DNA from 3 places in the Pseudoalteromonas sp. CO109Y genome. Region 3 is predicted to be linked to each of the others. Evidence: predicted binding sites of a transcription regulator. Region 3 holds the regulator's gene; each other region holds the start of a gene.

Region 1 (10,806 bases), on a different contig from region 3:
CAACACTACAGCAAAACATCCTACAGATCCGTTAATTTTAACGGCTCTAAGCTTAATCCGACACGAAGGCTGCTCCCTCTATTGGCAGCCTTTTTTCATTCTAATTATTCATTTTTCTCTTCTATTTTAGCGTCAATTTTACTTTGGCACTTTTATTGCATTTCTTAGTTATCGTATTTTTAGTGAGTCAATGTTATGGACAAAATGGTCTACATTGCCATGTCGGGTGCTAAACAAAGTTTGCGAGGTCTTGAACTCAAGGCCAACAACCTTGCTAATGCTAACACCACTGGCTTTAAAGCTGATTTTGCACAAGCTCGCTCTATGCAAGCCTTCGGTGAAGGTCTGCCATCTAGGGTGTTTGCAATGCAAGAACGCCCTGGATCTAATATGGAATCGGGTGGTTTTGTTGAAACTGGCCGCGAGCTTGATATCGCGATGAGTGACCGTGGTTGGTTGAGTGTACAAGATGCATCAGGCAATGAGGCGTACACCAAAACTGGCACATTAAACATTACTCCAGATGGCGCGTTGATCACTAGCCATGGCCGTCAAGTAATTGGCGAAGGTGGTCCAATCATTTTGCCATTACCTATCGAGAAAGTTGAGTTTAGTGAAGACGGTGCTATTCAGGTTCGCCCACAAGGAGCGCCAGCAAACTTTTTGGAAGTGGTTGATCGCTTAAAAGTGATTGAGGCTGATAACACTCAGCTTGAAAAAGGTAATGACGGTTTATTTCGACCAAAAGAAGACATGTTGGTCAATGACCTTTGTGGTTTTTGTGATATTTCACCAAACGTAAAAGTACTGTCGGGTACGCTTGAAATGTCGAACGTAAACCCAGTGCATGAAATGGTCGACATGATCAGCAATCAACGCCAATTTGAATTACAAGTTAAATTAATGAAAACAGCCGAAGAGCTCGACGAGCGTCAAGATCAGCTGTTACGCATTGTTTAAGATGACTGAGAGGGTAGAGTTATGAATCCTGCATTATGGATCAGTAAAACCGGGCTTGACGCCCAGCAAACCGATATTTCGGTGATCTCAAATAATCTCGCGAATGCCAGCACGGTAGGCTATAAAAAAAGCCGCGCCGTATTTGAAGATTTACTATATCAAAACATCAATCAACCAGGTGGTCGTTCATCTCAAGACACTGAAATGCCATCGGGTTTAATGCTTGGTGCCGGTGCCAAAGTGGTAGCTAACCAAAAGAACTTTTCACAAGGTAACATGCTTACCACTGAAAATTCATTGGACTGGATGATTTCAGGACCAGGTTTTTTTGAAGTGCAATTGCCAGATGGCAACATTGCCTATTCGCGTAACGGTCAATTCACGACTGACGAAGATGGCCGCATTGTAACGTCGGGCGCAGGTTTTCCTTTACAGCCGGAAATGAATGTTCCAGACGATGCGCAATCAATCACTGTTTCACAAGATGGTGAAGTGTCAGTGCGTATTTCAGGGCAAGCAGACAACGTGGTCATTGGTCAGCTAACGATTAGTGATTTTATTAATCCATCGGGTCTTGAGCCTATGGGACAAAACTTATACACCGAAACCGCTGTGAGTGGTGCGCCTGTGCAAGGTAACCCAGGTATCGATGGTTTAGGTACGGTGGTTCAAGGTTCTCTAGAAACGTCTAATGTGAATGTAACTGAAGAGCTTGTTAACTTGATCGAAACACAACGAATTTATGAAATGAATTCAAAAGTGATTTCAGCGGTTGATGAAATGCTTAGTTACATCAATCAACAGCTTTAATGGGTAGGAGGCAGCATGCGTAATATTATCTTAGTCACATCGGCAGCATTAATGCTGGGTGGTTGTATGACAACGCAAAATCATCATGTGGTTCAGGATGACCCTTACTATGCGCCTATGTACCCTGAGCCAACAACAGAGCCGATGGTACCAACGGGTTCGTTGTTTGATAGTTATTCAGCAGATGACTTGTACTCAGATAAAAAGGCACTGCGTGCTGGCGATATCATTACGGTTAAATTGCAAGAGTCAACGCAAGCCACCAAAGCCGCTAAAACCGAAACCGATAAAGAAACGGACGCCAGTTTAGACCCTGTTATAGGCCTTGGCGGTAATCCGGTGAATATTGGTGGTGATAGCATACAGTTTGGTATTGGTTCTGGGGCATCGTTTAAAGGTGATTCAAAGTCTAATCAATCAAACAGCTTATTTGGTGATATTTCTGTCAATGTGATGCGTGTTTTACCTAATGGAAACTTGGTTATTCGCGGTGAAAAATGGCTCACTTTGAATACCGGTGAAGAATTTATTCGCCTTGAAGGCTTAGTTCGTCCTGAAGATGTTCAAGCAGATAACACGGTCACATCAAACCGTATTGCTAATGCGCGAATTCAATACTCAGGTAAAGGGCAAATTCAAGAAACACAAAGTGCAGGTTGGCTGTCTCGTTTCTTTAGTAGTTCGCTTTTCCCATTTTAGAGGAATAAAGTCATGAATGGGTTTAAATACATCATCGCTCTTTGCTTAATTAGCCTGCAGTTTTCTGCACAGGCTGAGCGAGTCAAAGATGTATCTATGGTTGAGGGCGTGCGCGCAAACCAATTAGTGGGTTATGGTTTGGTTGTCGGTTTGCCTGGCACAGGTGAACAAAGCCGATTTACTCAACAAAGCTTTAAAGCCATGCTGAATGGTTTTGGTATTACCTTACCTGATAGCTTAAAACCTAAGATTAAAAATGTTGCAGCTGTGGCTGTGCATGCAGAGTTACCGGCATTTAGAAAACCCGGTCAAACCATTGATATTACGGTTTCGTCTATCGGTAGTGCGGGTAGTTTACGTGGCGGTACCTTATTACAAACCTTCCTGAAAGGGGTTGATGGCAATACTTATGCAATTGCACAAGGCAGCTTAGTTGTAGGAGGTCTAGGTGCTGAAGGGGCAGACGGTAGCCGTGTAATTATTAACACACCCACAGTGGGCCGTATTCCAAACGGTGCCATTGTAGAGCGTGCTATTAAGAGCCCGTTTATGCAAGGTGACTACATTACCTTTAATTTAAATCGTCCTGATTTCACAACGGCTAAACGCTTAGAGCAAACTATTAATGATTTAGTGGGTCCTGACAGTGCTCAGGCAATCGATGCAGCTTCAGTACGAGTGTTAGCACCGCGAGATGCTTCTCAACGTGTTGCTTATTTGTCGACACTTGAAAACTTAGAGTTTAAGCCAGCAGACACAGCAGCAAAAATTATTGTGAACTCTCGCACAGGCACAATAGTGATTGGCAAAAACGTGAAGCTACAGCCTGCGGCGATTACACATGGTGGTTTAACGGTCACCATTGCTGAGCAGCAAAATGTGTCACAGCCAAATGCTTTAAGTGATGGTGAAACTACCGTTACCAATCAAAGTATTATTGATGTGAACGAAGATGATTCTCGTGCTTTTGTATTTAATCCAGGTGTTAATCTTGATGATCTCGTGCGTGCAATCAATGAAGTTGGGGCCGCACCGGGTGATTTAATGGCAATCCTTGAAGCTTTAAAAGAAGCGGGGGCGATAAACGGGCAACTGGTTATCATTTAAATTAAAACGCGCTTTCGAGCGCGTTTTTTGTTTCTATACCTTAATCGTTCAGTGTATAAACATCAGCCAAAATCTTGGCTCTGAAGTTACTCCATTCCTGTATCAGTTATTAGCCATTCATTTATAAAGTTTTTTATTGGCGCAATTTTTGCATTTTAAATTTCATTATTAACTATTGTGTCAAAAAGCTGATGGATACTAATCATCTCGACAAGCAAAACTTTTTTGATTTAGGCAACTTAGACTCGTTACGTCAAAATGCTTTAAAAAGTGATGCCTCTAGCGATGCGTCTAAAGAGGCGCTGAAAAAAGCGGCGGCACAATTTGAATCTATCTTCACTCAGATGCTGCTTAAAAGTATGCGTAAAGCAAATGAAGCGTTTGAAGATAAAGACAGCCCATTTAATTCAAGCGGCGTTAAATTTTTTGAAGAGATGCATGACCAACAAATGTCGGTTGAGCTTTCATCAAATGGTTCGCTGGGTCTAGCTGACTTGATTGTTCAGCAACTCTCGCCAGACGGTAAAGAGTTTACACCAGGTTCTGTACTTAGAACGACGGCTGACTTTGCTAGTGATAAACGCGCAAGCGGTGCTGTTGATAGCACTACTGAGGCTAAGGCTAAACCACAAACTGTCGAGGATACATCAGCGAACGAGCAATCAGAAAATCGCTTTGAAGATGCTGAATCTTTCATTAGCTCTGTTTGGGAGCACGCTAAAAATGCTGCTGAGAAAATTGGCTTAAACCCAGCTGTGATGGTTGCTCAAGCAGCACTTGAAACGGGCTGGGGTAAACACATCATCAGTAAAGCTGATGGCACAAGTAGTAACAACTTATTCAATATTAAATCGGATAGGAGCTGGCAAGGTGATAAAGCAAGCAAAGTCACGCTTGAGTTTGAACAAGGTGTGCCAGTTAAAAAGCAAGCAAGTTTTCGCTCTTATCAATCGATTAAAGACAGTGTGAACGACTTTGTGGATTTTTTAAATGAAAACCCACGTTATCAAGAAGCACTTAATAATACCGCAGAACCTGCTGCCTTTTTAGATTCGTTACAAAAAGCAGGCTATGCAACAGATCCAAATTATGCCGATAAAATTAAGCAGGTATTGAAGCGCGTTGAGCTTCAAAGCGTCGCTGCTTCATTGGTACGTTAAGGAGTAGACCCTCATGTCATTTAGCTTATATGACATAGCAAATGCCGGTGTAAGAGCTAACTCTGAGCTTTTACAAACCACCAGTAAAAACATCGCCAACGTTAATACCGAGGGCTATGTGCGTGAGCGTACTGAGTTCACAACCATGATCGATAACCAAGTCGGCCGTGGTGAAACGTATCGCTTACTAAATGAATTTGCACAAAAGCAATTAAATAGAGATACCTCTAATAAAGCGTTCTTTGATCAGTTTGTAACTGAAGCAAGCCGTGTAGATAGCTTGTTTTCAGAAGAGTCAAACAGCTTATCAACGAGCGTAAATTCGTTTTTTAACAATGTACAAGAAAGCTTAAACCAACCGTCATCAACAGTAGCTCGTTCACTGGTCATGACGGATGCACAAAATTTGATTGATCAAATGGACAGATTATCGAGCATTGTGGTTGACCAAAAAGCAGTAGTAAATGAGCAGCTAGAAATCTTTTCAGATGAAGCAAATAACCTGATCCAAAATATCAGTGATTTAAATACCAAGATTGCTTCGGTTCATGGTACTGATCGTGAGTCAGTATCAAGTGGTTTATATAATGAACGTGATAAAGCAATTCGTGACTTATCTGAGCTGATTGATATTGAAACACTCGATGGTAATAACGGCGAGAAACAAGTGTATTTAGGCTCTGGTCAAGCACTTGTCATGCAAAGTGGCACATTTAATCTGTTTTCATTCAGTGGCGATCCTGATCCGAACTTTAAAGAATTAAAACTTGATGTAAACGGTGGCAAAGCCGTGCCGCTTGAAGTTGATGTGAGTAAATTGAAAGGCAAAATTGGTGGCTTACTGGCATTTCGTGACGATATTTTAGTGCCAGCGCAAAACCAACTTGGTCAAATGGGCTTAGCATTAGCCGATGCCTTTAACCAACAAAATAGCTTAGGTATGGACGCTAATGGTGAAATTGGCGGCGATATTTTTGCTATTCCAACGGTAGATGCGTTTGGTTATCAAGCCAATACGGGCACATCAACAATGACGGCAACCCTTGAACCTGGTAAAGGCAGCGAATTGCCAGCAAGTGACTTTATCGTTACTTATACCAGTGCAACCACTGTTGAGATTCAGGCAATCGATAATAAAGGTGAGCCTATTGGCACCGCATCTACAGCGAATGTGACTGCCGGTGTGATTGACTCATCAACTATTACGGGTGGTGAAGCGTTTGGTTTACAACTCAACGTATCAGGAGCTGCAAATACTGGTGACCAATTTATGGTTAAGTTGAACTCTCAGGCTGCAACTAGCTTAGAGCTTGCAACTGAACGTCCTGAAGATTTAGCGTTAGCATCACCTATTCGAACTGCGAACGATATCAATAATACCAGTGATGCAAGTATTTCTGCTGGCACAGTGTCCGATATTGACAACTCAACGGGTATTACCGTGGGTCCTCCACCGAGTTTGGCGAATGGCGATATCACGTTAGTGAAAACGGCGAATGCTAACGAGTATCAAATTACAGATGGTAACGGTACATCGACCTTTACCATTACACCACCTGCTGAAAATATTCTTGCTCAAGCAGGGGCGCCATATGATACCTACGGATTTGACTTCAATATTGAAGGATCACCTGCAACAGGTGACACCTTCACAGTAGAGTTTAACACTGGTGGATTTGATGATAACCGTAATGGTTTGCTATTGGCCGATTTACAAAATGGTGAGCTAGTGCGTCAAAATGTTGAAGCAAGTAGTACAGCCGATAATCATAAAACGTTTAATCAAGCCTATTCTGGCATTGTCACTGATATTGGTGTAGTGACTAGTCAAGCCCAAACGAATGGCGCGGCCTTTACAGCATTGGCTGATCAGTCTGAAGCTTGGTATGAATCACTATCAGGTGTAAACCTTGATGAAGAAGCGGCAAATTTACTGCGCTTTCAACAATCGTATGCTGCATCAGCACAGGTACTTTCAACAGCACGTACTATTTTTGACACCTTATTAAGTGCGGCGAGGTAATTATGCGTATTTCAAATAACATGATGTATAAGAATAACCTTAATTCTATTCTTAACTCACAACAAAATGTAAACAAAGCGCAAGAGCAGGTTAATACCCAAAAGCGTGTATTAACTGCTGCTGACGATCCTTCCGCAACGGCTCGCGCGTTACTTTATACAGATCGCATTCAGGGTAATGAACAGTTCACAAAAAACATTACTATGCTGAATAGCCGCCTAACGACAGAAGAAAGTGTGCTGCAAAATATTAAAGGCGCACTTGAGTCCGCCTATACGTTATCGATTCAAGCTGGTAACGGTGCCTATAGTGATATCGACCGTGAAGGTATTGCTGAAGAAGTTAAAGCATTACAAAGTACGGTACTTGATTTGATGAATGCAAAGACCGAAGACGGTAAATTTATCTTTTCGGGTTACCAAGATAATACCCCATCTTATAGCTACAATAGTACGTCTGGTCGCTATGAATATGGCGGCGATCAGGGGCAACACAAGATCAAAGTGGCTGAAGGTGTAGAAATCAAATCAAGTGACAATGGTTTTGATACATTCGAAAAAGTAAATGCTCGACTAAATGTGGCATCAAACGACGGCACTGTGTCCGGCGGTATTACAAGCTCAAAAATTTATGTTACTGAGCAAGCTGATTTCGATAAATTCCATCAGGCAAATTACAACGCTGATCCTGCCGCAGCCGCAAATGCCAATACACTAAGCTTTATTACTACCACAGGCACACCTAATACATTTGTTGTGCAGCAAGCTGGTGTAACGATTGATAGTGGCAGCTTTGAAGACGGCAAAATTATTTATAAGGGGATGAAGGTTACCATTGATCCTGTGGCTAACGGCCAAGTTGATGTTGACCTTGAAGCACCACAAAAAGAGAATGCGTTAAATACTTTGGACGATCTGATTGCAGGGCTAACCAATCCTGATTTAACTCAAGAAGAGTTTGATCAAGTTTTAGCTGATGCCATTGTACAACTCGATAATGCCAAAAATCAGGTTTCACTTGTTCAGGCCGGTTTGGGTGGTCGCTTAAATACAGCCAAGAAAATTGAACAATCAAACGGTGACTTAGATACTAGCAATAAAGCTGCAAAAGCTGAGCTTGTTGAGCTTGATATGGCTGAAGCGATTACTGAACTCACCAAACAGGAAACATCACTTCAAGCTGCACAGGCAACATTTGGCCGTTTGGCTAACCTCTCATTATTTGATTACTTATAATTTTTGTAGGTTAAGCTTATTTAATAAGCTTAACCTACAAAACCTTCCTTAAGCTTCACACTTTAAAAGCGGTTTTAACGCACTCTTTGTCGCGTTTTGATCTTCAGCAATACTTCACAGCAACGATTTTATTGACAACCAGAAGCTATGTTTAGTTAAAAGTGTTAAATATTTTTACTTTAAATACAGTGCGTTAAATGAAAAATGAAAAATTGTTTAAAAATTCACTAAAGGATTTTTTGAGCGGACCGATAACTTAATTAACCAAGCAGAGTAACAAATAACAGTTACCGCTTAATTAGAGTAAGTTTGAGAGTAAATGATAAGTTTACTTCGGGAGAAATATCATGGCACTTTATGTAAATACAAATGTTAGTTCATTAAACGCTCAAAGACAATTAATGAATTCAGGTAACTCACTTGATACTTCATTCAAGCGTTTATCATCAGGTCTTCGTATCAACAGCGCAGCTGACGATGCGGCAGGTCTACAAATTTCAGACCGTTTAACATCGCAAATTAACGGTCTTAACCAAGGTAACCGTAATGCGAACGACGGTATCTCTTTAGCTCAAACAGCTGAAGGTGCACTAGACGAAGTAACATCAATGTTCCAACGTATTCGTACATTATCACAGCAAGCTGCTAATGGTTCAAACACAGATGAAGATCGTTTAGCGCTTCAAGAAGAAATTCGTGCACTTTCTAAAGAAGTAAATCGTGTCGCTGAAGATACTACTTTTGGTGGCCAAAACCTTCTTAACGGCACTTATGATGCTAAATTCCAAGTCGGTGCTGACGCAGTTCAAACGATTGGTTTTAGCATGAAAGATGTTGGTGCTACAACTTCAGGTGCAAATACAATTTCAGCGAATGGCGGCTTTACGATGTCTGGTATCGCAGGTATTGCAAGTGCGGTAACTGGGGAAACCCTTAGCGCAACTACTGGAACGATTAGTGCTGAGGTAGGTGCGGCTCCAGATGACAGTAGTTTTGCTGATGTATTCACCAAAGAAGGCATAAGTGTATCTTCACAAGCAAATGCTCAAGCTGTAATGGCTGGTATGGATGCATTAATCGCGGTAGTTGATAAAAAACGTGCTGAGTTAGGTGCGGTGCAAAACCGTTTTCAATCAACTATTCGTAACCAATCGAATATCTCTGAAAACCTAAGTGCTGCTCAGTCTCGTATCAAAGATACTGACTTTGCACAAGAAACGGCTAACTTAACTAAGATGCAAATCTTACAACAAGCTAGCCAAACAATCTTGAGTCAAGCTAACCAACGTCCTCAAGCGGCACTAAGCTTATTAGGTTAATAGTTGGGGAATTTGAGCCAAAGTGAAGTCAAAACTTTGACTTAAAGAAAAGCGCCTTTGTCTAATGGGGTATTAACAAAGGCGCTAAGATAGGATTATAAAGCGGAGGCGCTCAAAATCCTGATAGTAGTGTTCTAACATTTGTAAGAACATAAAATATAAAGCACAGATTATGCCATAATTTGTGTTATTAAACCCACTCTTAAACTTATCTCTCTTAAGGCTCCTACATGGAGCCTTTTTCGTTCCTTTTTTAAACTAAATTAATAGTTGGCCTATTAATTGCTCTATTTACTTCAAGTTAATTAACTAACCAGCAAAGTGGCAGTTTTTTGCCCCAGGCGACTTAGATTTGCCGCTGTAAGGGTCACTTTGTCAAATTCACTTTTTGAAAGTGACTTTACTTTGACAGATAAGAAGAGAGTTTATTATGGCTTTATATGTAAATACTAATGTTAGTGCACTAAACGCACAAAGACAGTTAGATAGAACAGGTACAGATTTAGATACCTCGTTTAAGCGCCTGTCATCAGGCTTACGTATTAACAGTGCTGCTGATGATGCGGCTGGTTTACAAATTTCTGACCGTCTACAATCACAAATTTTGGGTTTGAATCAAGGTAACCGAAATGCGAATGATGGCATTTCACTTGCTCAAACTGCTGAGGGGGCCTTAGAGGAGATAACTTCAGCTTTCCAGCGTATTCGAACTTTGTCGCAACAAGCTGCAAATGGCTCGAATACTGATGAAGACCGCTTAGCAATTCAAGAAGAGATAAGACAACTATCTTCTGAGGTAAATAGAATTGCGACAGACACGACATTTGGTGGACAAAACTTGCTGGATGGGAGTTATCAAGCGAGCTTTCAAGTAGGTGCTGATGCAGTACAAACAATCGGTTTTAGTATGCGAGAGATTGGTGCTAGTTCATCTGGTCAAAATTCAGTTTCCTCAAACGGCGGTTTTACTCTTTCAGGTATAGCAAGTGTAGCTAGCGCAGTATCTGGTGGAGCGTTATCTTCTACTACTGGAACTATCAGTGCTTCGGTTGGTGCAGCTGCTGATAATACGTCATTTGAGGATGTTTTTACTGAAGATGGTATTAGTGTTTCTTCTCAAGCTAATGCACAAGCTGTTATGGCTGGTATGGATTCCTTAATCGCAGTTGTTGATAAAAAGCGTGCAGAGCTAGGTGCAGTGCAAAACCGTTTTCAATCGACTATTCGTAACCAAGCAAATATTTCAGAAAACTTATCTGCTGCAAAATCGCGTATTAAAGATGCTGATTTCGCAGCTGAAACAGCTGCACTAACTAAAAATCAAATTTTACAACAAGCAAGCCAAACAATTTTAGGTCAAGCAAATCAAAGACCTCAAGCGGCTCTAAGCTTATTACAAGGTTAAAATTTAAAAAATAGTTAAAAAATTTACAAATAAAGCTAAAGCTTTCGCTTTATCAGACGATAAATGAGTTAGAGAACTATCAATCTAG
Region 2 (10,806 bases), on a different contig from region 3:
TGCATCAAACGGTGTATTAGGTGAAATCTTAGGTAAAGTATACGTTAAAGAAAACTTCCCACCTGAAGCGAAAGCGCGTATGGAAGAGTTAGTTGATAACGTAATCAAAGGTTATGCAGTTGCGATTGAAAACCTTGAGTGGATGAGCCCAGAAACAAAAATCGCGGCTAAAGAAAAGCTTGATAAGTTCACACCAAAAATTGGTTACCCAGATAAATGGAAAGACTACTCAGCACTTGAAGTTAAAGGTGATGACTTAGTAGGTAACTACATTCGCCACAGCGAGTGGGAATATGCAGATATGACTGCAAAACTAGGTAAGCCAGTTGACCGTTCTGAGTGGCACATGACACCACAAACAGTAAACGCTTACTACAACCCTGTGAATAACGAAATTGTATTCCCAGCGGCTATCTTACAACCGCCATTCTTTAACCTAGAAGCTGATGACGCTGTTAACTACGGTGCAATCGGTGCGGTAATCGGCCACGAATTAGGTCACGGCTTTGATGACCAAGGTGCGAAGTACGATGGTGACGGTAACTTACGTAACTGGTGGAGCGAATCAGACCTTAAACAGTTTGAAGAGCGTACAGGTCAGTTAGTTGCTCAGTATAACGAGTACAAACCATTTGAAGATGCTAGCGTAAATGGTCAGCTTACATTAGGTGAAAACATTGGTGACTTAGGCGGCTTAACAGTTGCTTACACTGCTTATCAATTATCACTTGGTGATGAAAAAGCGCCAATCATTGATGGTTACACAGGTGATCAGCGTTTCTTCATGGGTTGGTCGCAAATTTGGCGTCGTAAATATCGTGACGAAGAGTTACGTAACCGCCTAATGACAGACCCTCATTCACCAAGCCATTACCGTGTAATCGGTATTCTTTCAAACATGCCAGAATTCTATCAGGCATTTGATGTGAAAGAAGGCGACAAGATGTATATCAAACCAGAAGATCGCGTAAAAATCTGGTAATTGATTATCGATTTAAAAAAGGCTCTGAGTGCATGCTCAGAGCCTTTTTCGTTTGGAGCTGTCAGCTTTCAGCCGACATTTGATGTAGGCGTGAAATTTATTTCGCGCGTTAGTTGCGTGTTGTGTGGTGTTTAAGACGCGCCAAGCAAGCGTGACGCCTACGGTGATGCAGGCGTGAAATTTATTTCGCGCAGTGTTTTTGTCTTGTGTGATGTTCAAGACGCGCCAAGCAAGCGTGATGCCTACGATTGATGTCGGCGTGAAATTTATTTCGCGCGATAGTTGAGTATTGTGTGATGTTTAAGACGCGCCAAGCAAGCGTGACGCCTACGGTGATGCAGGCGTGAAATTTATTTCGCGCGATGTGTTTGTATTGAGTGGTGTTCAAGACGCGTCAAGCAAGCGTGACGCCTACGATTGATGTAGGCGTGAAATTTATTTCGCGCGATAGTTGAGTATTGTGTGACATTTAAGACTTGCCAAGCAAGCATGACGCCTACGGTGATGCAGGCGTGAAATATATTTCGCGCGTTAGTTGCGTGTTGTGTGGTGTTTAAGACGCGCCAAGCAAGCGTGACGCCTACGGTGATGCAGGCGTGAAATTTATTTCGCGCAGTGTTTTTGTCTTGTGTGATGTTCAAGACGCGCCAAGCAAGCGTGACGCCTACGATTGATGTCGGCGTGAAATTTATTTCGCGCGATGTTTTTGTATTGCGAGGTTCAAACATTTTTGGTGTAAATTGGCTAGGTGTGTTTTTAAGTTCTAAGATCAGGTTTTACCTTCAGGATTGATAGGTTTATGTTTTCGTCAAGGAAGAGACTTAAAGGGCGTAACTCACATTCAAATTGCTATTATTCAGTAACTCTTTGTTGTGAGAATCGAGTACCTATATTTGCCAACTACCTATATGCAGTTGATGCTGCCAAAGCAATATACTATTTGGAAGATAAAGTAGAGACAATCTGCTTTGTTCTCATGCCTGACCATTTACATTGGATATTTCAACTTCGCCCTCAGCAAAACTTATCAGCAGTAATTAAGCTGTATAAAAGCATGGTGACCATGTCTATTCGTAAGAGAAAGGGGCGCAAAGTCGTAGTCTGGCAAAGTAATTTTTATGATCATCAAATCAGAGATGAAAACGACCTAATACATCAAGCTCGATATGTAGTCGCAAACCCTCTACGCGCAAGATTAGTTAAACACGTTGGCGATTACCCGTTTTGGAATTGTATTTGGTTGTAGGCGTGAAATTTATTTCGCGCGATGGTTGAGTATTGAGTGGTGTTCAAGACGCGCCAAGCAAGCGTGACGCCTACGGTGATGTAGGCGTGAAATTTATTTCGCGTGAAGAAATTAAACCATAATCGCATCTTTTAGATACTGGAATAACTCTTTGTAATTCTTGGCTGGCTTTTCTGCTTTCACTTCTTTTGCGGCGCTACGCACTAATTGGCGCATTTTTTGGCGCTCAAGAGAAGGGTATTGATCAATTGTTGAATTGATCAGGTCGTCACCTTGTTTAATCAAATCATCGCGCAGGGTTTCGATTTTGTTCATCAAAACATCGGCTTGATTGTTTTTATTAAGCATGATGTCGATCATCGCTTGGATTTCATCAACGTTTTCTGTGGTACGTAATACTTTTGCGATGTAGTTTAAGTTACGACGGTAAGCATCGCTCTTATCACTTACTTTATCAGAAACAACTAACGCTTCTTTTAAGTCGTGATTAAGCGGTAAACGATCGCGTTGCTTTTTCGGCATTTTTGCAATTTCAGCACCCAGACCATGATATTGCATGGCTTCACGTTTTAATTCGCTTTTTGATACGTAAATAATTTCTTCTTCGATAAGTGGCTTTTTCTTCTTCGCCATAAGGATGCTCATTCAGTAAACTTAACTATTCGCTATTATACGCCATTTAGTTAATGATTAATATTAGCTGATGCAGGTCTCGCAGTGTGTTAGCATTCGTTACACTATAAAAAATATCAGAACCTAGGACACACAAGATGAAAGATCCTATTTATCAACACATTTCTGAAGTGAAAGACGCTGTAAGCGAAGTACTGGAGCATGCAAAAAAATTGGGTGCTACTGCGGCTGAAGCGGCGATGTCAAGCACATCAGGTTTGTCTGTCAGCACGCGCATGGGCGAAGTTGAAACAATAGAGTTTAACCAAGACGGTGGCTTAGGTATTAGTGTTTATGTGGGTAATAACAAAGGCTCTGCTTCAACAGCCGATTTAAACCCTAAAACATTACGTACAGTGGTCGAAAAAGCCATTGATATTGCAAAGTTCACCTCTGACGACCCATTTAATGGTATCGCTGATAAAGAGTTACTTGAATTTGCACCGCAAGATTTAGATTTATACCACCCGTGGGAAGTTAGCCCAGAGCAAGGTGTGGAGTTTTGTCATCAAGCAGAACAAGCGGCGTTAAATGCCGATGAGCGCATTGTAAATTCAGATGGTGCGAGTTTTTCTTCTCACCAAGGTTTACGTGTTTATGGTAACAGCCATGGCATGATTGCAGGTTACCCGCGTACGCGTCATAGCATTAGTACGATGGTGATTGGTAAAGAAGGCGAGCAAATGCAGCGTGACTCGGCTTATACCATCGCGCGCCATAAAGATGACTTAAATGATGCTACAAAAGTAGGCCTCGAAGCAGCAACCGAAACCTTGGCTAAGCTTAACAGCCAAAAGCTCGGTACCATGAAAGTACCAGTGATCTTTAGAGCAGATATTGCTAACTCATTATTCGGTCATTTAGTGTCGGCGATTGGTGGCGGTGCGCTTTATCGTAAATCGAGCTTCCTGCTTCATAGCTTAGGCACTAAAGTATTTAGCGATTGTGTAAATATCTCTGAGCGCCCGCATTTATTAAAAGGTTTAGCGTCTTCACCGTTTGATGCTGAAGGTTTAAAAACTGTAGACCGTGAAATTATTCAAGGTGGTGAGCTGCAAACTTACCTATTAGCAAGCTACGCGGCACGTAAACTGTCGATGGCACCAACGGGTCATGCTGGTGGTATTCATAACTGGTTAGTTGAACAAACCCATGCCGATTTAAAAGCGCTTTTAAAAACCATGGGCACAGGTTTATTAGTAACTGAACTTATGGGCCAAGGTGTGAACACGGTAACGGGTGATTACTCACGTGGTGCAGCGGGCTTCTGGGTTGAGAATGGTGAAATTCAATACCCAGTAAGTGAAATCACGATTGCTGGTAACTTAAAAGATATGTTTAAGGCTGTTGTGGGCTTAGGTGGAGACATCGAGCGCCGCGGCGGTATTCAAACTGGCTCTGTATTGATTGAACAAATGCAGGTTGCAGGTAGTTAATTTATAAATAACGAATCATTTTTTAAAAGCCTCACTTTAGTGGGGCTTTTTTATTTGAAAAAACGCTTTACCTAAACTTAACTTGAGGTTTTATCTTGGTGGCAGTTTAAAAATAAAAAGGAAAACTACCATGTATTTAGAACACGTAAACCTTGTTGTTAGTAATGTTGATGACATGCTGCACTTTTATAAAGCCGCGTTCCCGCATTGGCGTGTGCGTAGCCAAGGCGATAGCAAATGGTCGGGCAAACCGCGCAAGTGGCTGCACTTTGGTGATGATTACCAATATCTTGCATTAAGCGATAACGGTGAAGCTGAAAACCGTGATTTAGCAGGCCACCAAGTAGGCCTTGCTCATTTTGCTTATGTGACAAACGATATTAATGCCGTAGTTGAACGTCTTGTTTCAGCCGGTTATGAAATTGATAAACACGGCCCAGAAAATCCATATCGTAAAAATGTATATTTCATCGACCCTGCAGGTTTTGAAGTTGAGTTTGTAGAGTATTTTAGTGATATCCCGAGTGAGAGGAATAATGACCAGTGAAGCTTTAAGTCATAAGCTGTCAGTTTTAAGTTGAACAGTGTTGTTTGTTGGTCAGGCATAGGTTGATCAAATGGCGTTGTATATAAGACGCGCCAAGCAAGCGTGACGCCTACGGTGTAGGCGTGAAATTTATTTCGCGCGAAAATAATTGCACAAAGAGAAGTGAATGAGAAAAGAATGAGGAAGTGATAATAATATTTTTGTTATCTCTAAAGCGAAGCACCTCATATCCTCTTTGTGCGATTAGATGTCTTTGATGTGGGTGTGAAGTTTAGTGAGCTATCAGCTTTCAGGCGTCAGTTTTGAGCCGAGCGGTGTTGTTTGTTGGTCAGGCATAGGTTGATGGAATGGCGTTGCATATAAGACGCGCCAAGCAAGCGTGACGCCTACGGTGTAGGATGCGTTTTAGCGCCGAACAGCTTTACTTTATTCACGGCTAAAGCCGTTCCCACGTTTGATGTAGGCGTGAAATTTATTTCGCGCGATGGTTGCGTGTTGTGTGGTGTTTAAGATGCGCCAAGCAAGCGTGACGCCTACGGTGTAGGGTGCGTTTTAGCGCCGAACAGCTTTACTTTATTCACGGCTAAAGCCGTTCCCACGTTTGATGTAGGCGTGAAATTTATTTCGCGCGTTATCTTATTATATTGCGCGATGTAAAACTGTGGCTACGATAACTAGCACCTAGCACCTAGCACCTAGCACCTAGCACCTAGCACCTCGCAACTTTTACTGCACCTTATTCATTTCTTTCCAACTGGCTTTTAGGCTGTTGGCAAAGCTGATGAACTTTTCTTTCATGGTACGTTTAACTGAAATCTCGACTGAGCCTAGCCATACATTACCTTCAATAGTGATGGTTGGGCCTTGGCCTTTATTTAAGGCTACAGATTTATTCTCTACACTGCCAATTACACTAAACAATTTAGATACCACATTTACATGTTCTGGTACGTAGATTTCGTCGTTTCCTAAAATGCAGTTCACGTAAATGGTGACATGCTGATGTTGGAAAATTGCTTCGCTAAAGTCGAGTTCGATTGAACCTAGGCAGTTTGTTAGGTGAATTTCTTTTGGTACTACCCATTGGCCGCTGCGCTCATTTGAACCCAAAATACTACGAAGCTGCAGGCTTTCGTTGTCGCTGCTGTGGCTATAGTGAGGTTTAAATTGCGCATGCTTATGCGATTTGTAGTCAATATCTGCTTTTAGCTCTAAATCTGCAACTAGTTCAACCAGTACTTCGTTGCTAGTGGCTGCCATTGCCTGGTCTAGTCGGCGTTCAAATGCTTCGGCTGAAATAACAGCATGACTGTAGTTATAAATGAGTTGATCAATGACTTCTTCTCTTACTTGATCGATTGGGCGATCTTCAAGTTTAACGGCCATGGTAGTTTCCTGTTGTGATTTTAAAGGTGATTTTTTAGTTATTAATTACGAAGCAAGCCTTAGGCCAAAGTTTATTTTTATATAAATCAATGGTTTGTGTTTTTTGCTAATAAACAACTTCGTTAAATTAACCACAGATTAATAAAATCAGCAACTAAGTGGCCATTTTTGCAACATCGTGAACTTCTTACCGAGCAGCTTGTAAATCTTTACCTAAATGAATATAAATAGTCGCTGAATAGGTGTTTAACTCACTGAAAATAAACAAATAAATAGTTGGCATTATAGTCGCATTAGTAAAAGTGTCTTTAATCAAAAGGAGAAAGATTATGAACACTTTTAACAAATCTATGATTGCCGCTTTAGTAATTGGTGCAACTAGCATGTCAGCTCAGGCAAGCAGCTGGGAAAATGAAAGTAAAGATGCTTGGATTGATGGTAAGGCAGAAACTGTGCTTCTTATGAACACAAACCTTAACAACTTTGACATCAACACTGATGTAACGAATGGCAAGGTTGTACTTACAGGTAAAGTTGATAGCGAATTAGATAAAGAGCTTGCTGAAGAGCTAGTTCTTAGCCTAGACGGTGTTAGCTCTGTTGATAACAAACTAACTGTTGTTAAAAACATGAAAGCTAAGCACATGAAATCAGACAAAGCTGATTCAGCAGAAAGCGACTTAACCGACGCAAAAATCAGTACTGTGATCACGACACGTTATTTATTTAACTCAGAAGTAGGTGGTACAGACATCGATGTTGATACTGACATGGGTGTGGTAACACTAAAAGGTACTGTTGAGTCTGATGCAGAAAAGCAATTAGCGGTAAGCATTGCTGAAAATGCTGAAGATGTTCGCAAAGTAATCGATGAATTAACGATTGTTGCTGAATAATAGCAAGCCCTATATAGCCCAGCTTTGGCTGGGCTTATCTTTTTCAAGGAGTGAGTCATGGATTTAATACGTATTATTTTATCGGTTTTAATTCCACCTCTCGGCGTATTTTTACAGGTAGGTTTAGGTGCGCAGTTCTGGATTAATATTCTTTTAACCTTATTAGGGTACATTCCAGGTTTGATTCATGCTGTGTATATCATCGCTAAGCGATAATCACCGCATTAATCTACAAGGATGGGTAATGGAGCACAGCAAGGAAGGGCTGTAGGAGTAACGGACGATAAACCGCAAGGAGTTTACAGTATGGATAATGTAACTACGCACAAAGGACAACAAGGAAGTAACAAGGCGTTATGGAGTAGCGCACAATGGCAACGCTTTATGGATAAAGTGAATGGAGATGATAGCAAGGAATAAGCTTAGGCAGGAGCCAAACAGGATGAAGCTAGCGTAAGGAGGAGACTATATGGAACAAGTACAAACGCAACCAATACAAGGATTGACCGACAAAGGAGTTGCTTTATGGAACAAGCAACAGTGGCACGAATTTATGGAACACGCGAAAGCGGTTGCGCCACGACTAACAGGGAAGGCTGACGATAAAAACCCGATGTCATCTTCAGGTGACATCGGGTTTTTAACTACTTCAGCAATTTATCTTTATAACTTAAATTGATTCACCGTCTTATTTAAAGCGGCTGCCAATTCATTCAAATCACGTGCTTCATCCGCCAATTCATGGGCATGATCCGCAGTGCTATTCACTAAGTGATTAATCGCTGCCAAGCTATTGTTAATATCTTCTGCAACCACAGTTTGCTGCTCTGTCGAAGTCGCAATTTGATGACTTTGATCTTGCACATTTGTCACAGATTGCGCGATATCTTGTAGAGCTTGCAATACAATTTGTGTTTGCTCAACTGAGCCTTCAGCACGCTCTTGACCTTGTTGCATCATAGTCGATGCTTGTTGGGCAATTTGCTGTAAACGGCTAATCATGTTGCGAATATCATCTGTTGATTCTTGCGTTCTGCTTGCCAGTGAACGAACTTCATCAGCAACAACAGCGAAGCCTCGACCTTGCTCGCCAGCACGGGCTGCTTCTATCGCCGCGTTTAGTGCGAGTAAGTTGGTTTGCTCTGCTATTGAGTTGATAACATCAACTACCGCGCCAATGTTGCCACTTTCTTGCTCAAGACCCGCAACCACTTTAGACGCTTCACCAATATGGCTTGCAAGAGCGGTCATGACTGACTGAGCTTGAGTAGAGCGTTTCGTACCGTCAACGGTGATGGTTTGCACTTCTTCAGCGGCATTATTAGTGTGCTGGGCATTGCGCGAGATTTCCATCACTGTAGACGCCATTTCGGTTACAGCCGCACTCACACTGTCAACTTGTTGCTTCTCTTGCTGAATTTCATCGTTGGTTTTTTGCGATACAATTTTCAACTGGCTCGCAGCTTGGCTAAGTTGTTCGGCCTGCGCAGCCGTATTTAGCATCATTGCACGAAGTTTATCGATGAAGGTATTCATGTGATGAGCAAGTTGGCCCACTTCATCATTACTCTTGATTTCGATTTTCTGTGTTAAATCGCCATCACCTGATGCGATATCACGCATAATGTAAGTCAGTTTAGTCAGCGGCTTGGTGATCATTTGCGTGGCCCAGAAGATCATCGCAATGATAATCGCAAGAATGATGATCACTGAGGTTGTGGTTGTCATCACTGCATCATTTACTGGCTCATCAATCATACTTGTTGGAATTAAAATACCCACGTACCAATCAAGGTAAGGGGTTTCTAGCTCAAGGCGGTTGTATACAACGTAATATTGCTCACCTTTGAAAGTAACAAAGCTGCTGCCATCTTTTTGGCTTTTCATCGCGCGGTTTAATTCGCTAAAGCCTGATGTGTCGCTAAATTGTTTTTCGAGGGCATCTAAGCCTTCTTTGCCATTCGGACCTTCGTCAGTCACAGATAGCTTGTGGCCAGTGCGCTTAGATAAGTGCACAACCTTTTGATTGCCATCAAGCAAGAAACCAAAGCCTTGGCCATTAAAGCGAATTTCTTCAACCATGTCGTTGATATTATTTAGCTGTAAATCAACACCACCGAAGCCTATTAGTTTGTTTTGTTTATAAACAGGCTGTTGTACAACTGCAGAGGCATTACCCGTGGTTAAATCCACAGAAATAGGACCAACATAAAGTTTGTTGATCTTTAAGGCATCTTGCCACCAACCACGTTTGTAAGCGTAGTAAGGTTGGCCATTATAATGAGTGGTACGCTCGTTTTCTTTGAAGTACTCACCTGTTGTTGCAGATGCAAAGAAGGCAGATAAGATGTTGTCATCGTTGCCACTGATACGCACAAAATCTTGATTAACGCTGTCGTATCCAGGCTGGTTATCAAGGCTTTGGTCACGTTTAGTCCAGTTGTCGAACCAATTCACTAAATGCGGATTTGTCACGAAGGTTTGTACTACTTTACCGTATTTGGCAAAGTAACCTTGCATTGAAAGTCGCTCACTCTGTAAATAGCTGTCGGCTTCGCGTTGAATAGCTTGGCGCGATAGTTCAGCAATATGGCTAACAAAAAAACTAGACGCGATGATCAGTAGTACACTTATCGTCCCGCCGATGAGTAGTAATATTTTTTTACGTAAAGAGAGGTTATTTAACATAGGTGCACGTGTTTTTATTATCGGGTAGAGTTACCTATCTAATCATATTTGCACCCAAATCGCTACACTGCAAAGCGATGGTTATTAATAAAATATTACATAATACATAAGGTAAGTTACTAAATGACTGTTAGTGATAACAAAATGGTAGTGTTAGGCGCAGGCTGGCTCGGCCAAGCTCTTTGTATTAAGGCAAAAGAATTAGCATGGCAAGTGCAAGGCACACACCGTAGTCGCGAACACGAACATCATTTTCAGCGTCAGTTTGCGTTTGCTGGCGATGAACTTGTACATGATGTATCGCTTGAAGAGGCATGGTGGGTGTGTGCAATTCCACCGCGTAGTCGCAGCTCAGAAAGTAATTATTTAGCCACTTTGCAAGCAGGGCTTGAGCTTGCCAAGCAGCTAAAGTGTAAAGGCTTTATTTTATGTTCTTCGACAGGTGTTTACCCTGCTGATAATGGTCATTACGATGAGAGCACAGCAATTAATTGCCAATCAGCGCGCCAGCAACTGCTATTTGATGCTGAGCAGTTAGTGCTAAATGCCGGTGGTAAAGTATTACGTTTAGCGGGCCTTGTTGGTCCTGGGCGCGACCCAGGTAAGTTTGTTGCAGGTAAAGAGCTGTCTAGCTCAAGTCAGCAAGTGGTAAATATGGTACAGCAGCAAGATGTGATAGCGGCGATTTTTTCTGTAATTGGAAACTGGTCAAGCGCGAGCAGCATTTATAATGTGGTTAATCCGGCGCATCCAACAAAAGTAGATTATTACCAGCAAAAATGTGCTGAGCAGGGTAATCAGCCACCGACATTTACTAGCCATGATAAAGGTGAGCGCCTCATTGATGGCTCGGCGATTGAGTCACTGAATTTTCGTTATCAAGCGCCTATTTAGCTACTTTTTAAAAGTTAGGTGGCCGCCCAGTCGGTATTTACTGCCCGGTGAGACTAAGC
Region 3 (10,806 bases):
GGCTAGGTTCTGCAATGGTAAATTCGATACTCGGGTCGACAGCCTGCCATGGTTGCCATTTGGGCCACTGATTAAAGTCGCCAACAAGGCTCGCAACCTCAGCACTGCTCGCATTCACTTTAATTGATTTGTGAACGGTATATTGCGGTGAAAGCATGAGCCCAATCACAAGTGAGATCAGAATGCTGATAAAAATCGCTTTTAGGGTAAAAATGAGTATTTTAATAATCTCACCTCAGGCAATTGTTTTATAACTTTCATAACATTATACGTAACATAGACTATAATCTGTTTGATACTATATAAGCTATCACTAATGTATCATAGTTAAATAAGTGATAGAATTTTGAGCGTCGCTGTAAAATGGAGTGGCACCATAGTTACAGTATTACGGGGATCACTCTAAGGAATTATTAATGGCATCAGAGAGTAACGACTTTTTGTTTAGTGACCAAGATGACGAACAGTTAGCGGATGAAACTGTCTCTGATTTTTGGGACGTATTAATTGTCGATGATGATCCAGAAATACATTCAGTTACTAAGCTTGCTCTTTCAGGCGTTGAGTTTTGGGATAAAGGGCTGCGATTCCACCATGCCTACTCAGGTGCAGAAGCGCTCGAATTACTTAAAAATGACCATTCGATTTCGGTAATTCTCCTTGATGTGGTTATGGAGTCAGATGATGCTGGCTTGCAAGTTGTAAAGCAGGTTAGAGAGTGCCTCAATAATCACAATGTGCGCATTATTTTACGTACCGGACAACCAGGCTATGCACCTGAAGAAAAAGTGATCCGCGAATACGATATCAACGACTACAAAACAAAAACAGAACTAACACGTAGTAAGCTTATCACCGCTCTTGTAACGGCTATTCGCTCTTATGAGCAAGTATGTCAGCTCGAATTTCAAAGCCGCGCGTTAAATAATATTTTGTATGCATCTAAGGCTATTCTTGGCTTTACTGATATCAAAGCTTTTTCGATGGCAGTGATTAAGCAGCTCTCAATTATTTTAGATTGCGAACCGCAAGGTTTATTGTGTGGTTCTATCGAAGATGATAACCAGGTTTATGTTTTAGGTGGTTGTGCTGAATATAATGAGTTTATTGGCCAGGGTATTGAGCAGCTTGATGATGGCCGTATTATCATGCAAGTTAACAACTGCCTAGCCCAAGGTGAGCATCAGCACACCGATGTAGACAGTACGTACTTATTAAAAAGCAAAAACCGCCAAGCAGCTATTTACTTAGAAACCGAGCACACGCCAAGTCCTTCGCAACTACAATTTGCAGAGATATTTTTAACTAATGTCAGTGTTGGTCTTGATAATGTTAGGTTGTTCAACCGTTTACGTGATGCAGCTTATAAAGATGTTTTAACTGGCTTATCGAATCGTAACGATTTCATGAATAAAGTGGAGCGTTACTACCAGCCGGGTAAAAGTGATTATGTCTTTTTATTAATTGATGTTGCGCAATTCTCAGATATTAACAATGGCTTAGGCCAAGAGATTGGTAATTTATTACTAAATGCCATTGTTGATAGACTGCATCAAGAATACCCAAATGCTGAGCTGCTCTCGCGCATCGGTGCAGATGTATTTGGCTTACTGTTACCAGTTGCTGAATGTGACGTTGAGCTACTACGCGAGCACTTAAGTTTGCCGTTCAGTGCAGGTGAACACATTTTACCAATCAACTTTAAAATTGGTTTATGTTATCAAGGTGACTTCCTGCAAGCAGGGATCGAGACCTTAAAGCTGGGCTACATTGCACTTAACCAGGCTAAAAAACAATCTTCTGAAATGGTGGTGACGTATACCCCAGACATGGAAGAGAAAATGGCTTGGCGTTTAGGGATCATCAGACAGCTTCGTCAAGATTTTGAGCAGCGTAAATTAGAGGTTTGGTTTCAGCCACAACTTGATTTAAACACCCTTGAAATCATTGGCTGTGAAGCGCTACTGCGTTGGCCGTCAGGTAATGGTCAGTATATTTCGCCAGCGATTTTCGTTCCAATGGCTGAAGATGCCGGTTTAATTGTTGAAATAGGGCAATGGGTGCTAGAGCAAGCATGTATGCAGCAAAAGCGCCTCGAAGCAATGGGCTTTGCAATTAGCATTGCTGTAAATGTTTCAGTGCCGCAATTTAAAGTTAAAGGCTATGCGCAGCAGGTTAAAGACACGCTTATTAAATATGATGTAAAACCGCAGTTTATTGAACTCGAAGTGACTGAAAGCGTGGTTATGGATGAGCTAGCTAATGTGATCACCACACTAAAAGAACTTAAAGAGTTTGGTATCGAGATTGCGATCGACGACTTCGGTACAGGGTTTTCATCGTTAAGTTACTTGCAAAAACTGCCGCTAGACAGACTCAAAATTGATCGCGACTTTATTAAAGACTTACCAGGTCAAGATTGTCAGGCGATTGCTGCGTTAATTATTTCTCTTGGTGCAAGGTTAGGCTTAAAAACCATAGCAGAAGGGGTTGAGACACAAGCGCAAGCGGATTATTTAGCCCAGCTTGGCTGTGATGAAGTGCAAGGCTTTATGTACGCTAAGCCTATGCCTGAAAAAGAGTTAATTACCTACTTGCAAGCTAAGCAGTAACCAGTTCCAGTAATTACATAAAAATTAAACAGCGCCCTTCCATGTGAAGGGCGTTTTGTTTTCTATAATAATCTATAAGACTGAGGTATAATTCGCCCCTTTTGTTAGCAGAGTACACTTTATGAGCGCATTAAAAGCCGAGCGAGGCCTGTTTTCTTACCCTAAGTATTGGGCTGAATGCTATGGCACGGCGCCATTTTTACCAACCACTCGTGCAGAAATGGACGCGTTAGGCTGGGATAGCTGTGACGTGATCATTGTAAGTGGTGATGCGTATGTAGATCACCCAAGTTTCGGTATGGCTGTGATAGGGCGTATGCTTGAGTCACAGGGTTTTCGTGTGGGTATAATTGCACAACCTGATTGGAACTCAAAAGATGCCTTTATGGCGTTAGGTAAGCCTAACTTATTCTTTGGTGTTACAGCGGGTAATATGGACTCGATGATCAACCGTTATACTGCTGAAAAGCGTATGCGTCATGATGATGCTTATACGCCGGGTAACATAGGCGGTAAACGTCCTGACCGTGCGGTAGTTGTATACAGCCAACGCTGTCGCGAAGCTTATAAAGATGTGCCGCTGATCATTGGTGGTATTGAGGCGAGTTTACGCCGTATTGCTCATTATGATTATTGGCAAGAAAAAGTACGCCGTAGCGTATTGTTTGATGCCAAAGCTGACATTCTAATTTACGGTAATGCTGAGCGCCCACTTGTTGAAGTTGCCCACCGTATTGCTGCGGGTGAGTCGGTTGAGACAATTCAAGATATTCGTGGTACTGCGGTTATTCGTAAAGAACCATTACCGGGTTGGCGTGGTAGTGACTCAACTGCAATTGATAAAATCGGTAAGATTGATCCAATTCCAAACCCGTATGGCGCAGATGATGTGGGTTGTAGTAAATCTGAATTTAAAAAAGCAGGTATTGATTTAAGTGCCGAGGCGGCTAAGCCAATCACTATCCAGCCAGCTCGTCCTAAGCCTTGGGAAAAGACCTACGTTAAGCTACCAGCATATGAGCAAGTAAGCGTGAATAAACCGCTTTATGCCCATGCCTCGCGTATTTTGCACCAAGAAACAAACCCAGGTTGTGCACGTGCGTTATTTCAACGTCATGGCGATCGTTCTATTTGGGTTAACCCGCCTGCATTTCCTCTTGAAACTGAAGAAATGGATGGCGTATTTGGTTTGCCTTATCAGCGTATTCCGCACCCAAGCTACGGCGATGAAAAAATCCCAGCCTATGAAATGATTAAAACCTCGGTGAACATCATGCGTGGTTGCTTTGGTGGTTGTTCTTTCTGTTCGATTACAGAGCACGAAGGACGTATTATTCAAAGTCGTTCTGAGCAGTCAATTATTGATGAAATTGAGCAAATTCGTGACAGAGTGCCAGGATTTACAGGTGTTATCTCTGACTTAGGCGGACCGACAGCGAATATGTATAAGTTACGCTGTAAGAGCAAAAAGGCAGAGAGCACGTGTCGTCGTTTATCATGTGTTTATCCTGATATCTGTAAGCATATGGACACGGATCACACCCCAACCATTGAGCTTTATAAAAAAGCCCGTGATGTAAAAGGTGTCAAGAAAATCTTGATTGCGTCTGGCGTTCGTTATGACTTAGCCGTTGAAGATCCGCGCTATGTAAAAGAGTTGGTTACCCATCACGTAGGCGGGTACTTAAAAATTGCCCCTGAGCATACTGAAGATGGTCCATTGTCTAAGATGATGAAGCCGGGCATGGGTGCTTACGATAAGTTTAAAGAGTTATTTGATAAATACTCAAAAGAAGCGGGTAAAAAGCAGTATTTGATCCCGTATTTTATTTCTGCTCACCCAGGAACGAAAGACGAAGACATGGTGAACATGGCGTTGTGGTTAAAGTCTAATGACTTTAAGCTTGATCAAGTACAAAACTTTTATCCATCACCGATGGCCAATGCAACCACAATTTATCACACTGAGATGAACTCGCTGCGCAATATTAAGAACAATACTGAGCAAGTGCCTGTTCCAAAAGGCGCACGCCAACGTCGCTTGCACAAAGCGATTTTGCGATACCACGATCCGGCTGGTTGGCCGATGATCCGTGAAGCACTAAGAAAAATGGGCAAAGCGAATTTAATAGGTAAAGGACCGAACTGTTTGGTACCTGAAGAAGGTCGTAACGAGAAAGCTGCTAGAGGAAAGGGCGGTAAAGGCCGTGCGGCACTGACTCGTCACACCGGTTTTAGCCAGTTTAAAAAGGCCAATACCAAACCTCGAGTAGGTAAAAATAAGCAGCGCGCAAAGTAAAAGAGATAAATACGGCCCTTAAAGGGCCGTTTTTATTTATACCAATTCGCTTAACTAAGTATTATTGCGAATTGGTATTAGATCAATAACCAAGTTGCGGTGCCTAAAAAGGCAAAGATACCAACAATATCAGTGACGGTTGTCAGCACCACACTGCCGGCTAGGGCTGGGTCTATTTTCATTTTCTTAAGAATTAATGGAATGCTCGCACCCGCAATACCAGCGGCAACAAGATTCATAAACATTGCAAAGGCCAGTACTGCGCCGAGCTTAAAGTCCCACTGCCATAGGGCAACCACACCAGCAATTAATATCGACCAAATAATGCCATTCAGTGCGCCAATCGCTAACTCCTTAAGTAATAAGAAGCGTTGGTTGGTTTGGTTGATATGACCAACCGCTATACCACGAATAACCAGGGTTAAGGTCTGGCTACCCGCAACACCTCCCATTGAAGGTACGATACCATTGAGTACCGCTAAAATGGGTAAAATTGCTAAGGTGTTTTCGAAAAAGCTTGCCACAATTGCTGCTAACAATGCGGTTAATAAGTTAACCCCAAGCCAAATAGAGCGACGCTGCGAACTTTTCAGTACTGGCGCAAAGGTATCTTCTTCGTCGTCAAGACCTGCGAGGCTTAGCATGCTGTGCTCTGCATCTTCACGGATTACGTCAACGATATCATCGATGGTAATACGACCAAGCAAGTGAGCGTTATCATCCACGACAGGGGCTGAAATCCAATTGTGACGCTCGAACAGTTGCGCCACATCACTTTCATCCATAGAGATTAGGATTGACTCACAGTCTTCATCCATTAAATCACGAACAATTTTATCTGATGGGCTGGTCAGCAATGTTGTTAATGAAAGCGCACCTAAGAAGCAGTTATGCTTATCAACTACATATAAGTCATCGGTACCTTCTGGTAGCTCACCTCGTAAGCGTAAATAGCGCAGTACAACATCGAGGGTAACGTCAGGGCGAATGGTAACCGTATCGCTGTTCATCAAGGCACCGGCTGAGCGCTCTTGATAAGAAAGTGCTTGAGTAGCTCTCTCTCTATCTTGCGAGTCCATGGCGCTGACAACGTCTTGATATACGGTATCAGGAAGACTACGTAAAACCTCACCTAAGTCATCGTCGTCCATATCTTCAGTGGCAGCAGCAATGTGCTCAGGCTCCATCTGGGCAATAATGCCAAGACGTACATCTTCAGAGAGTTCTTCTAGAACATCACCACGGACATCTGGATCAACCAGCTGCCAAAGCATACGACGAATTTTATGGGGAGAAGATTCAAGTAAAAGGGCTGTATCACAAGGTGCCGTTTTGGCTAACATACCGCGCACTTGAACAAATTGACCACTATTGAGTGACTTGGTCACTTGTTTGAGTTGTTGTAGTGGGTAATCTTGTTCAAAGGCTTCTGGCATTGGCGTCCTTACAACTGAAAAAAGTTTAAATAGGCTAAGCAAATACAGCATAGTTGCTTTGTAGTGTATTTGCAGAGATATCGTCGCACTGCGATAAATTTATTAAGAGTTTTGTAATTTAGAAAAGCGAGCGATATAAAAGTAGGATATTTAAAGGGAATTTTAAATATCCGAATTAAGTTTACCGTAAACCTTGAAGTCTTAGCAAATGCTATTCTTGCTCGTGGAAGCGTTGTGCAATTAATTCGCCGATTGCCGTTAATGCTGCATCAGCGTCAGGACCTTCGCATACAACGCGAACTTCTTTACCCTGACTACTTTCAAGTAGCATTAATGCTAACACGCTGTCGCCTTCAGCTTCTTTATCATCTTGATAAAGCGTAATTTTGGCATCAAATTGCAATGCTAATTGCGCTAAAACAGTAGCAGCACGAGCATGTAAGCCAAGTTTGTTTTGAATTAAAAAGGTATCTTCAGCGTGCATTGTTGGTGCCTAATTAAATGTCTTGTTCGCGGTGGCGAATTTTTACATTAGCATGGCTTTTGGCAAAGCTCTCACCAATTGTTTGCGCTAAGTAAACAGAGCGATGTTGGCCACCGGTACAGCCAATAGCAATAGTCAGGTAACTGCGGTTATTGCGCTCTAAGTGCGGTAACCAAGTTTGCACAAAGGTTTGTATTTGCCACGTAAATTTTTGCACTATGTTGTGGCTAGCTAGGTAATCTTTGACTGGTTGGTCAAGGCCTGTTAGTGGCTTTAAATCAGGTTCCCAGTGTGGGTTAGGTAAAAAGCGTGCGTCAAAAACGTAGTCCGCTTCTTTTGGAATACCATGCTTAAAGCCAAACGACATAAAGGTAATAATTAGCTTTTTATCTTTTTTACCTAAAATCTTTTCGCGAATTGATTCTGCTAACTGATGAACACTCAGATCCGTGGTATCAATCATAAAGTCAGCGCGAGTGATCAACACATCAAGCAGGATTTTTTCTTGTTTAATGGCCAGATCAAGCGGCAAAGAATCAATAGATAGTGGATGCAAGCGGCGTGTTTCTGAAAAGCGCTTGATCAGAGTTTGGTCATCACTGTCTAAATAGAATAGTGTTGGGTTTGCGAAACCTGGCAGGTACTCAAGAATATCATTAAATTCTTGCTGCTCTTTCGGTAAGTTACGTACGTCGATACTGACCGCTATTTTATCGTAGTTATCAGACACACTACGTACGAGCGAAGGCAGTAAATTAACCGGAATATTATCAACGCAATAATAGCCTAAGTCTTCAAGTACTCGTAAAGCGACCGATTTACCTGAGCCTGAGCGACCGCTGATAATTATTAATTCCATTTATGCCTCTGCTGATATGACCTGAAACAGTTGCTGATCGGTAGTAGCACTACGCAGCTGTTTACAAAACTCTTTATCTTTAAGTCTATCAGCAATTGTTGATAAGGTCTTTAGGTGAAGCTGACAGTCACCATCTGGTACGATGAGTGCCACAAAAATATCAACTGGACGATTATCAATTGCATCAAAATTAATAGGGGATTCACTCACTATCACAAATGCATGAGGCTCATCTGCGCCGCTCATTCGGCCATGTGGAATAGCAATACCTCGGCCAATGCCGGTGCTGCCTAGTTTTTCTCGGTTGAGTAAAGCATCTAGGATATCTTGTTGCGATAAATGAGGAAGCTGCTGGTGGGCCAGTTCGCTGATATATTCAAGAATTCTTTTTTTGCTATTAAAAAGGACCGCAGCTTTGCTGCAGTCCTGGTTAGTAAGTGAACTTAGTTTCATAATTTAATGTCGAGCTAATTTCTCTTTGTGTTTAATGACTTGGCGATCAAGTTTATCGATCAGTGAGTCAATGGCTGCGTACATATCTTGATGTTCTGTTGAAGCGAATAATTCGCCTCCGTTTACATGTAAAGTTGCTTCTGCTTTTTGGCTTAATTTTTCTACATCTAGAATGACATGAACATTATTAATATGGTCAAAATGCCTTTCTAGTTTTGCAAACTTGGTGTTTACATAGTCTCTTAATGAATCTGTGATTTCTACATGACGACCAGTTAAATTTAGTTGCATAAGCATTTTTCCTTCTATGTAAAACGTCTAAATCAGACTCTTACGCTGATTAGACGGAGGTATTGCTAGAGACTCACGATATTTTGCAATTGTACGTCTAGCTACTTTAATTCCTTGCTCAGCCAATATATCTGCAATTTTGCTATCACTCAATGGTTTAGCTGAGTTTTCTGCAGCGACTAACTTCTTGATTAAAGCGCGTATTGCTGTAGAAGAACACTCACCACCATTTTCGGTGCTGACATGGCTTGAGAAGAAATATTTCAACTCAAAAATACCCCGTGGGGTATGCATATATTTTTGCGTTGTTACCCGTGAAATCGTCGATTCATGCATTTCGACCATTTCAGCAACATCATTTAGCACCATCGGCTTCATTGCCTCAGGGCCATGCTCAAAGAAAGCTTGTTGTTGTTGAACGATACAGTTGGTCACTTTTAATAGCGTATCGTTACGGCTTTCTAAGCTCTTAATAAACCACTTTGCTTCTTGTAAGTGAGAGCGAATAAATTGGCTGTCGCTACTTGATTTAACAGAGCGAGACATCGCCGCATATTGGCTGTTCACTCTAATCTTTGGCATACAATCTGGGTTTAACTCGACTACCCAGCGGCCTTTCACTTTTTTCACTGATACATCAGGTATAACGTACTCAGATTCTTCGCGTACTATGCTATCCGCAGGCTTAGGATTTAAGCTGTGAATAAGCGTCATCACTTCTTTAAGCTCATTTTCTTTAAGCTTAGTCTTTTTCATCAAAGTTCGATAGTCGCGACTCGCTAATAATTCGATATGCTCAGATAAAACCATTTTAGTTTCAGCTAAATATGGCGTATCGGCATCGAATTGGCGTAGCTGAATGCACAGGCATTCTTGTAAACTGCGCGCGCCAATACCCACAGGATCAAATAACTGAATTCTTTTTAAGACCGCTTCGACTTCATCAAGTTCGATTTCTTCTTCATCGTTATTTTGATTAAAGCTTTCGACGATATCTTCACAGCTTACCGTTAAAATACCTGAGTCATCGATAGCTTCTACAATTGCCACAGCAATCGCTTCATCAGTAGGGCTAAATGGCGTGAGTTGCAATTGCCACATCAGGTATTCGTGAAGGGTTTCGGTTGATGCTCCCTGATAGATAGATTCATCTTCAGGCATTGGCCCTGACGATGTTGAAGGGGCGGCACTCATGTACTCATCCCAGGTAACATCCATTGCTAAGTCATCGCTTACGGTGTCTTTATTGAGAGCATCACTACTTTCTTGCTCGTACTCGCTAGGTGCTTCTTCGGCAGACGCGCTGACTTGTACATCGTCAGATTCAGCTTTTTGCTCATTCTTGCCGGTGCTTTCTTCGTTGTAATCCGCTTCTTCCACTTCAAGTAGAGGATTACTATCAAGCGCTTCTTGAATTTCTTGCTGGAGATCCAATGTACTGAGCTGCAACAAACGAATAGCTTGTTGCAGTTGTGGAGTCATTGTAAGTTGCTGGCCCATGCGCAGCTGTAATGATTGCCTCATGTATCCCTAACAATCCTTTTTAAGTTATCGATACCTGTATAAACACAGTTATCGATTTATTGTCATTGTTATAAGTCTAGCAGATGCTCTAGTCGCTGGCGTAATGGTTACAGCCTGAATTGCTCGCCTAGATATACATCGCGTACAGTTTGGTCTGCTAATACGTGCTCAGGTGTGCCTGATGCAATTAGCTCCCCATGAGAAACAATGTAGGCTTTTTCACAAACATCAAGGGTTTCTCGAACATTATGGTCAGTAATTAGTACACCGATACCACGATTTTTTAGGTGCTCAATAATTTTCTTTATATCTAACACTGAAATTGGATCAACACCAGCAAAAGGCTCATCTAAAAGGATAAATTTAGGATTAGCGGCTAATGCGCGAGCAATTTCTACACGGCGTCGCTCACCACCTGACAGCGCCATACCTTGGCTGTCACGAATGTGTTGAATACTAAACTCATCAAGTAAGCTATTGAGTGTTTCTTCGCGGGTGGTTTTATTTAGATCTTTACGAGTTTCTAAAATGGCCATCAAGTTTTGGTAAACCGTCAACTTTCGAAAAATTGACGATTCTTGTGGCAGATAGCCAATACCTAAACGCGCACGGCTATGCATTGGTAAAAGGGTGATATCGTTATCATCAATACTGATTTTACCTTTGTCGCTAGGTACTAGGCCTACAATCATATAGAAGGTCGTTGTTTTACCTGCGCCATTTGGACCAAGCAAGCCAACAATACTGCCAGCTTCAACTTCAAGACCGACATTTTTAACCACTTGGCGGCCTTTGTAGCTTTTAGCTAAAAGCTCTGCTTTTAATGTGCTCATGGTTGGCCTTTATTA

What was found. Region 3 encodes sigma-54, which starts transcription at its own class of promoters, with help from an activator protein. Its sites were predicted from a motif close to GTTGGCACGNNNNTNGNNT; they were not measured.
Region 1: the regulator sigma-54 is predicted to act here: its motif matches at 3,712-3,730, upstream of flgJ (flagellar assembly peptidoglycan hydrolase FlgJ).
Region 2: the regulator sigma-54 is predicted to act here: its motif matches at 6,545-6,563, upstream of EXT43_RS14140 (BON domain-containing protein).

The regions. Positions count from the first base shown of each region.
Region 1 covers NZ_SGPD01000017.1:107,397-118,202, forward strand. The annotation lists gene flgE (flagellar hook protein FlgE) at 1-35, shown strand, start outside; gene EXT43_RS06675 (flagellar basal body rod protein FlgF) at 196-960, shown strand; gene flgG (flagellar basal-body rod protein FlgG) at 982-1,770, shown strand; gene flgH (flagellar basal body L-ring protein FlgH) at 1,786-2,469, shown strand; gene EXT43_RS06690 (flagellar basal body P-ring protein FlgI) at 2,482-3,576, shown strand; gene flgJ (flagellar assembly peptidoglycan hydrolase FlgJ) at 3,768-4,736, shown strand; gene flgK (flagellar hook-associated protein FlgK) at 4,750-6,759, shown strand; gene flgL (flagellar hook-associated protein FlgL) at 6,762-7,994, shown strand; gene EXT43_RS06710 (flagellin) at 8,342-9,313, shown strand; gene EXT43_RS06715 (flagellin) at 9,744-10,718, shown strand.
Region 2 covers NZ_SGPD01000037.1:1,347-12,152, forward strand. The annotation lists gene EXT43_RS14110 (M13-type metalloendopeptidase) at 1-982, shown strand, start outside; gene EXT43_RS14115 (transposase) at 1,782-2,228, shown strand; gene yjgA (ribosome biogenesis factor YjgA) at 2,340-2,861, opposite strand; gene pmbA (metalloprotease PmbA) at 2,999-4,336, shown strand; gene EXT43_RS14130 (VOC family protein) at 4,467-4,883, shown strand; gene EXT43_RS14135 (LiaF domain-containing protein) at 5,610-6,269, opposite strand; gene EXT43_RS14140 (BON domain-containing protein) at 6,599-7,165, shown strand; gene EXT43_RS14145 (YqaE/Pmp3 family membrane protein) at 7,223-7,381, shown strand; gene EXT43_RS14150 (hypothetical protein) at 7,635-7,844, shown strand; gene EXT43_RS14155 (methyl-accepting chemotaxis protein) at 7,829-9,853, opposite strand; gene EXT43_RS14160 (NADP-binding protein) at 9,977-10,747, shown strand; gene hutC (histidine utilization repressor) at 10,748-10,806, opposite strand, start outside.
Region 3 covers NZ_SGPD01000006.1:9,054-19,859, forward strand. The annotation lists gene EXT43_RS00990 (SRPBCC family protein) at 1-157, opposite strand, end outside; gene EXT43_RS00995 (EAL domain-containing protein) at 417-2,612, shown strand; gene EXT43_RS01000 (YgiQ family radical SAM protein) at 2,734-4,911, shown strand; gene mgtE (magnesium transporter) at 4,989-6,347, opposite strand; gene EXT43_RS01010 (HPr family phosphocarrier protein) at 6,559-6,831, opposite strand; gene rapZ (RNase adapter RapZ) at 6,845-7,690, opposite strand; gene ptsN (PTS IIA-like nitrogen regulatory protein PtsN) at 7,691-8,143, opposite strand; gene hpf (ribosome hibernation promoting factor) at 8,147-8,434, opposite strand; gene EXT43_RS01030 (RNA polymerase factor sigma-54) at 8,462-9,958, opposite strand; gene lptB (LPS export ABC transporter ATP-binding protein) at 10,066-10,791, opposite strand; gene lptA (lipopolysaccharide transport periplasmic protein LptA) at 10,788-10,806, opposite strand, start outside.